3 regions of the Pseudonocardia zijingensis genome follow, and region 2 is predicted to be linked to each of the others. Evidence: riboswitches for the same ligand, from Rfam matches in the RefSeq annotation. Region 2 holds a riboswitch; each other region holds the start of a gene.
What was found. A riboswitch is a leader RNA that binds a small molecule or an ion and turns the genes downstream of it on or off. The one in region 2 is predicted to bind thiamine pyrophosphate.
Positions count from the first base shown of each region.

Region 1: another riboswitch for thiamine pyrophosphate. It lies ahead of ACFPL3_RS18870 (ABC transporter substrate-binding protein); the one in region 2 lies ahead of thiO (glycine oxidase ThiO).
Region 3: another riboswitch for thiamine pyrophosphate. It lies ahead of thiC (phosphomethylpyrimidine synthase ThiC); the one in region 2 lies ahead of thiO (glycine oxidase ThiO).

Region 1 covers NZ_JBHSKO010000008.1:254,965-257,136, reverse strand. Annotated here, with positions in the region: gene ACFPL3_RS18880 (cytochrome d ubiquinol oxidase subunit II) at 1-393, shown strand, start outside; gene ACFPL3_RS18875 (hypothetical protein) at 431-1,093, shown strand; TPP riboswitch at 1,120-1,233, shown strand; gene ACFPL3_RS18870 (ABC transporter substrate-binding protein) at 1,224-2,172, shown strand, end outside.
Region 2 covers NZ_JBHSKO010000007.1:13,199-15,370, reverse strand. Annotated here, with positions in the region: gene thiE (thiamine phosphate synthase) at 44-712, opposite strand; TPP riboswitch at 838-946, shown strand; gene thiO (glycine oxidase ThiO) at 936-2,066, shown strand; gene thiS (sulfur carrier protein ThiS) at 2,070-2,172, shown strand, end outside.
Region 3 covers NZ_JBHSKO010000045.1:11,565-13,736, reverse strand. Annotated here, with positions in the region: gene thiC (phosphomethylpyrimidine synthase ThiC) at 1-1,078, opposite strand, end outside; TPP riboswitch at 1,073-1,177, opposite strand; gene thiD (bifunctional hydroxymethylpyrimidine kinase/phosphomethylpyrimidine kinase) at 1,190-2,041, opposite strand.

The DNA.
Region 1 (2,172 bases), on a different contig from region 2:
GTCGGCATCGCGACGATCGCCGCGCTGCTGGTCGTCCGCGCGGACGCACCCGGTCTCCTCGCCGGGCTCACGGGCCGCGCGCTCCCGGTCGCCGTGGTCAGCGTGCTCGCCGGCGTCGCGTCGCTCGGGCTGCTGGTCGCCCGCCGCTACGTGCTCGTCCGCCTGACCGCGGCGCTGGCCGTCACCGCGGTCCTGTGGGGCTGGGGTGTCGCGCAGTACCCGATCATGCTGCCCGGGCTGACGGTCGCCGCGGCGGCGGGCGACCCCGCGGTGCTCTCGACGGTGCTGTGGGTCCTCGGGGCGGGCGCCCTGCTCCTGGTGCCCTCGTTGCTGTTCCTGTTCACCGTGTTCCAGCGAGAACAGGCGTTCCAGCGGGAACGGGCGGTGCGCTGAGCGGTTCCCCCGGCGGAAGGCGGGGAACGACATCACCGTGCCCGGTCTGCGCCAGCTCGTCTCCGCGACGTTCGCGGGCGTCGCGCGGTGGCGCTCCGCGCCCGCGCTGCACTCCCGCGGAGCCCTGTTCGACGCCCGCGTCGCGCTGACCGAGCGGGACTCCGTGCTCGCGAACGCGCTCGGCGGCACCGGCGAGCGGCCCGCGCTCGTGCGGCTGTCGAAGGGCGCCGGGACGCCGGGCGGCCTGCCCGACCTGCTCGGCGTCGCCGTGCGCACCGAGATCGGCGGCCACGTGCTCGACGTGCTCTTCACCAGTGGCAACCGGGTGCTCGTCCCGTCGCACGGGTGGACGCGGCGCCCGTACACGACGCTCATGCCGTACGCGGCCGCGGGCACCAGGGTGGTGCTCGGCCTCGAGCCGGAGGACCGGCTGGCGACCTCGGGCGCCGACCCCGCCACCGTCGCCGCGCCGATGGCCTTCACCCTGACCGAGCGGGAGCACGGCGTCACCCGTGCCGTCGGGCGGCTCGTGCTCGAGGCGCCGCACGAGGGCGGTCCGGTGGCGTTCGACCCCGTCCACAACACCCACCCGCAGCTGGTCCCGTCCCCGCCGCTGCGCAGGCTGCGGGCGTGGGCCTACACCGGCTCGCGCCGCGGTCGCGGGGTCGGGGCGCGGGAACTCGGCCGCGGGCCGGGGTGAGCGGGGCCGCCCCACGACGTATCCTCGTGCCGACCCACGGGAGCCTCGCGTTCCGAGGCTGAGAGGGCGGCAGGACCGGCCGCTGACCGTTCGCACCTGACCCGGTTAGTACCGGCGTAGGGAGGAACTCGTGGCACCCGTACGCGTCCCCCGGATCCTGGCCGCCCTCGGCGCGGTGCTGGCTCTGCTGCTGGCCGGCTGCGGCGGCGGCAGCGGGTCGGAGACGGTCCGCGTCGCCCTCGACTGGACGCCCAACACCAACCACACCGGGCTCTTCGTGGCCCAGCAGGAGGGCTGGTTCGAGGAAGCAGGCCTCGACGTCCAGCTCCTGCCGTACAACAACACCTCGCCCGACACACTCGTGTCCTCCGGCGCCGCCGAGTTCGGCGTCAGCTTCCAGGACTCCTTCACGTTCTCGAAGGCGGCGGGCGCCGACATCACCTCCGTCATGGCCGTGCTGCAGCACTGGGCCACGCAGATCGCGGTGCGGGCCGACCGGGCCGACATCACCTCGCCCCGCGACCTCGACGGCACGACCTACGGCGGGTTCGGCGCCGCCTACGAGGAGCCGAAGATGCGCGCCGTCATCCAGGCCGACGGCGGCAGGGGCGAGTTCGACACGGTCGTGCTCGGCACCGCCGCCTACGAGGCGCTCTACGCGGGCGAGGTCGACTTCACCGAGCCGTTCGTGGCCTGGGAGGGCATCGAGGCGGAGCTGCGCGGGCAGCCGCTCAAGACGTTCTCCTACACCGACTACGGCTTCCCGGACGCCTACAACGTGCTGCTGATCGGGAACTCGCCCTGGCTGGCCGAGCACCCCGACCTCGCGGCGAAGTTCGTGCAGGCGGCCCAGCGGGGCTACCAGCTCGCGGCCGACGACCCGGACCGCGCCGCCCAGCTGCTCATGGATGCCAACCCCGGAGCGTTCACCGAGCCGGAGCTCGTGACGCGCAGCCAGGAGATGCTCGCCGAGCGGTTCCTGCGCGACGAGAACGGCCGCGTGGGCACGCAGACGGCACAGATGTGGGCGGGCTACTCGGGGTGGGTGTTCGACTCCGGCGTGCTCGTCGGGCCGGACG
Region 2 (2,172 bases):
TACCGCTCTATCGGACGGAGGTGCCGCTCGTACCGTGGGGACGTCAGCTGCGGAGCTTCTCCGCGAACGCCGCCGCCGCCGCGCGTGGGTCCTCGGCCTCGGTGATGGCGCGCACCACCACGATGCGCTTCGCACCCGCCGCCAGCACCTCGTCGAGACGGGCGTGGTCGATGCCGCCGATCGCGAACCACGGGCGCTCAGGCGCGCGACTCGCCACCGTGCGCACGAGATCGAGCCCCGGAGCGGGGCGGCCCGGCTTCGTGGGCGTGGGCCAGCACGGGCCGACGCAGAAGTAGTCCACCCCCGGCTCGTCGGCGGCGGCCGCCGTCTCCTCCGGGCTGTGCGACGAGCGCCCGATCACCACCTCGTCCCCCACCACCTCGCGGGCCCACCGGACGGGCAGGTCGTCCTGGCCCAGGTGCAGGATGTCCGCCCCGGCCGCGAGCGCGACGTCGGCGCGGTCGTTCACGGCCAGCAGCGCGCCGTGGCGGGCGCACGCCTCGGCGAGCACCTCGAGCGCGGCCAGCTCGTCGCGGGCCTCGAGCGGGCCGTCCGGGCCCTTGTCCCGCAACTGGACGATGTCGACGCCCCCGGCCAGCGCGGCGTCGGCGAACCCGGCGAGATCGCCGGTGCGGCGGCGGGCGCCGGTGCAGAGGTAGAGGCGGGCGTCGTCCAGTCGCTTGCGCACGGTGGCGCCGTCGAGGGCAGGCACGCTCGGCGACCCTACGCGTTGCCTCGGGAACGAGGGAGGCATCGGCGACGAGCGAGCGGGCCTGGAGAGCCTGCGAGCCCGCCGGAGCGAAGCGGAGGCCAACGACACGGCGTAGGGTGAAGAGCAAGGTGGCGCACGGGAGTCCGTACTGCGGGCTGAGAGGGGATCCGACAGATCCCGACCGTCGAACCTGATCCGGGTCATGCCGGCGCAGGGAGCGGAGATGATGTCGAACTCGTTGACGGTGATCGGGGCAGGCGTGATCGGCCTGTCCTGCGCCTGGCGCGCGGCGCAGGCCGGACTGCGGGTCACGGTGTTCGACCCCGCGCCTTCGTCAGGGGCCTCCTGGGTGGCCGGGGGCATGCTCGCGCCCGTCACGGAGGCGTGGCCGGGCGAGGAGGAGCTGCTGGAACTCGGCGAGGCCGCGGTGCGGGCCTGGCCCGCGTTCGCCGCCGAGCTGGAGTCCGCCGCCGGGCGCCCGGCAGGGCTGCGCACCGACGGCACGGTGGTCGCTGCCACCGGCTCGGGCGACCGCGCCGAGCTGGACACCCTCGCCACGTTCCTGGGCCGGCTGGGCCGCGACGTGCAGCGGCTCTCCGGGCGGGAGCTGCGCCGCCTCGAACCCGCGCTGGGCCCGGACGTGCGCGGCGGTCTGTCGGTGCCCAGCGACCTCGCCGTCGACAACCGCGTGCTGCTGGCCGCGCTGCGCGTCGCGGCCGAGCGGGCGGGCGCCAGGGTCGTGGAGCAGCCCGTCCGGGCCGTCCTCGACGACGGCGAGCAGGTCACCGGCGTGCGCACGGACGGCGGCGACGTCGAGTCGGACCTCGTGCTCGTCGCCGCGGGCGCCCACTCGGCCGCGCTGCACCCGGCCCTCGACGGCCTGGTGCGCCCGGTCAAGGGGGAGATCCTGCGTATCGCGCACCGGGCAGGGGCCTTCCCGCCGCCGCAGCGCACGGTGCGGGCGCTCGTGGACGGCCGACCGGTCTACGTCGTCCCCCGCGACGACGGCGGGCTCGTCATCGGCGCCACGCAGGCGGAGCTCGGCTTCGACACGCAGGTCACCGTCGGCGGGGTGCGCGACCTGCTGCGCGACGCCGAACGCATCCTGCCCGGCATCGCCGAGTACGCGCTGGTGGAGAGCGCGGCGGGGCTGCGGCCCGGCAGCCCGGACAACCTGCCCCTGATCGGGGCGCTCGGCCCCCACGGCCTGCTCGTGGCCACCGGCCACCACCGCAACGGCATGCTGCTCGCGCCCGTCAGCGCTGACGCCGTGCTCGCCCTGCTGCGCGGCGGCGCCGTCCCCGAGCCGGTGCGCGCCGCAGACCCCGCCCGGTTCTCGATGGTGAGGAGGTAGCACGTGCAGGTGTGGATCAACGGAGAGCAGCGCGAGCTCGCAGACGGTGCTCGCGTGCGTGACGCGCTCGCCGTGCTCGGCGCCCCGGAGCACGGGGTCGCGGTCG
Region 3 (2,172 bases), on a different contig from region 2:
CGCCGCACCACTCCTCCTCCAGCCGCACGTTCTCGTCGACCTTGTGCAGCGGCACGTGCCCCGGGCCCTCGATCATCACCTGGACGTCCTTCTCCCGCGCGATCGCGGTGAGCTCGCCCAGCGTGCGCAGTTCGGCGAGCTGCGCCTCGTCGTTGGCGTCGGCGATGGAGCCGGGCCGCAGGCCGTCGCCGAGGGAGAACGTGACGTCGTAGGAGCGGAAGATGTCGCAGAGCTCGGCGAAGTGGGTGTGGAGGAACGACTCGCGGTGGTGGGCGAGGCACCACGCCGCCATGATCGAGCCGCCGCGGGACACGATCCCGGTGACGCGCTTCGCCGTGAGCGGCACGTAGCGCAGCAGCACGCCCGCGTGCACCGTCATGTAGTCGACGCCCTGCTCGCACTGCTCCACCACGGTGTCGCGGTAGACCTCCCACGACAGCTTCGCGGGATCGCCGTTCACCTTCTCGAGGGCCTGGTAGATCGGCACGGTGCCGATCGGCACCGGCGAGTTGCGCAGGATCCACTCCCGCGTCTCGTGGATCTGCCTGCCGGTGGACAGGTCCATGACGGTGTCGGCGCCCCACCGCGTGGCCCACACCATCTTCTCCACCTCCTCCTCGATCGAGGAGGTCACGGCGGAGTTGCCGATGTTGGCGTTGACCTTCACCAGGAACCGCTTGCCGATGACCATCGGCTCCGACTCCGGGTGGTTGCGGTTGGCCGGGATCACCGCGCGGCCCGCGGCAACCTCCGACCGCACGAGCTCCGCGTCCACGCCCTCCCGGATCGCCGCGAACCGCATCTCGGGGGTGATCACGCCGGCCCGCGCGTGCGCGAGCTGGGTGCCCGGCTCGCGCGCAGCGATCCAGGGCGCGCGCAGGGCGGGCAGGCCGGCGGCGAGGTCGATCGTGGCGCCGTCGTCGGTGTACGGGCCGGACGTGTCGTAGACGTCGTGGTGCTCGCCGGTGGACAACTCGATGCGGCGGACCGGCACGCGCATGCCGTCCGGCCCCTCCAGGTACGTCTTGTGCGAGCCCCGGATGGGGCCGGTCGTGACGGACGGCACGGCAGAGCTCATCGCTCTTCTTCTCCCTACGTCGGCATTACCCGGACAGGTTCTGCGGTCGGCCTCGGCCCTCTCAGCCCGTGGTGTGCACGAGCTCCCGCGATGTGTTCAGCCGCGTCGAGATCAGACGTCCTGCTCCCACCAGCTGCGCACCGCCCACAACGGCGAGATCGGGCCGTGGCCCTTCCCCAAGGGGTAGGAGTGGCGCACGGCCTCCACCACGTAGCGCTTCCCGAACGTGACGGCCTCCGGCACCGTCATCCCCCGGGCCAGCCCGGAGGCGATGGCCGAGGCCATGTTGTCCCCGCCGCCGTGGGTGTTGCCGGTGTCGAACCGCGGACCCGGCAGCTCGGTGAAGGTGTGACCGTCGTAGAGCAGGTCGATGCACACGTCGGTGTCCTCGCGCAGGTGCCCACCCTTGATGAGCACGTACCGGGGGCCGAAGGCGTGCACGACCTTGGCCGCCTCGTACTGGGCCGCGCGGTCGTGCACGTCGACGCCCGCGATCAGCCGCACCTCGTCGAGGTTGGGGGTGGCCAGCACCGCGCGCGGGAACAGCAGCGTGCGGTAGGCCTCGAGGGCGGTGTCGGCGAGCAGCGGGTCGCCGTGCATCGACGCCGCCACGGGGTCGATCACCAGCGGGACACCGTCGCCGCCGATGCCGACGCGGTCGCAGGCGTCCACGATCGCCTCGATGATCGGGGTGTCGGCGAGCATCCCGGTCTTGGCCGCGCCCAGCGGGATGTCGGTGGCCACCGTCTCGATCTGCGCCGCCACCGTCTCGGGCGGGATCGGGTGGAACCCGCTGACCCCCAGCGTGTTCTGCACCGTGACCGCGGTGACCGCCACGCAGCCGTGCACCCCGCAGGCGGCCATCGCCCGCAGGTCGGCCGCGACACCCGCGCCGCCGCCGGAGTCGGTGCCCGCGATCGTCAGCACCGTCGGGGGTCTGGTGCCCACGGTGGGCTCGGTCATCCTCGCCTCCCTACGCCGGCATTACCCGGACAGGTTCGTGCGGTCGGCGGCGCCGTAGCCACCCTCTCAGCCCGCTGCTGCGAGCTCCCGTCGCCGTCGACCGTAACCCGTCCGGGGCGACGAGGGGAAGA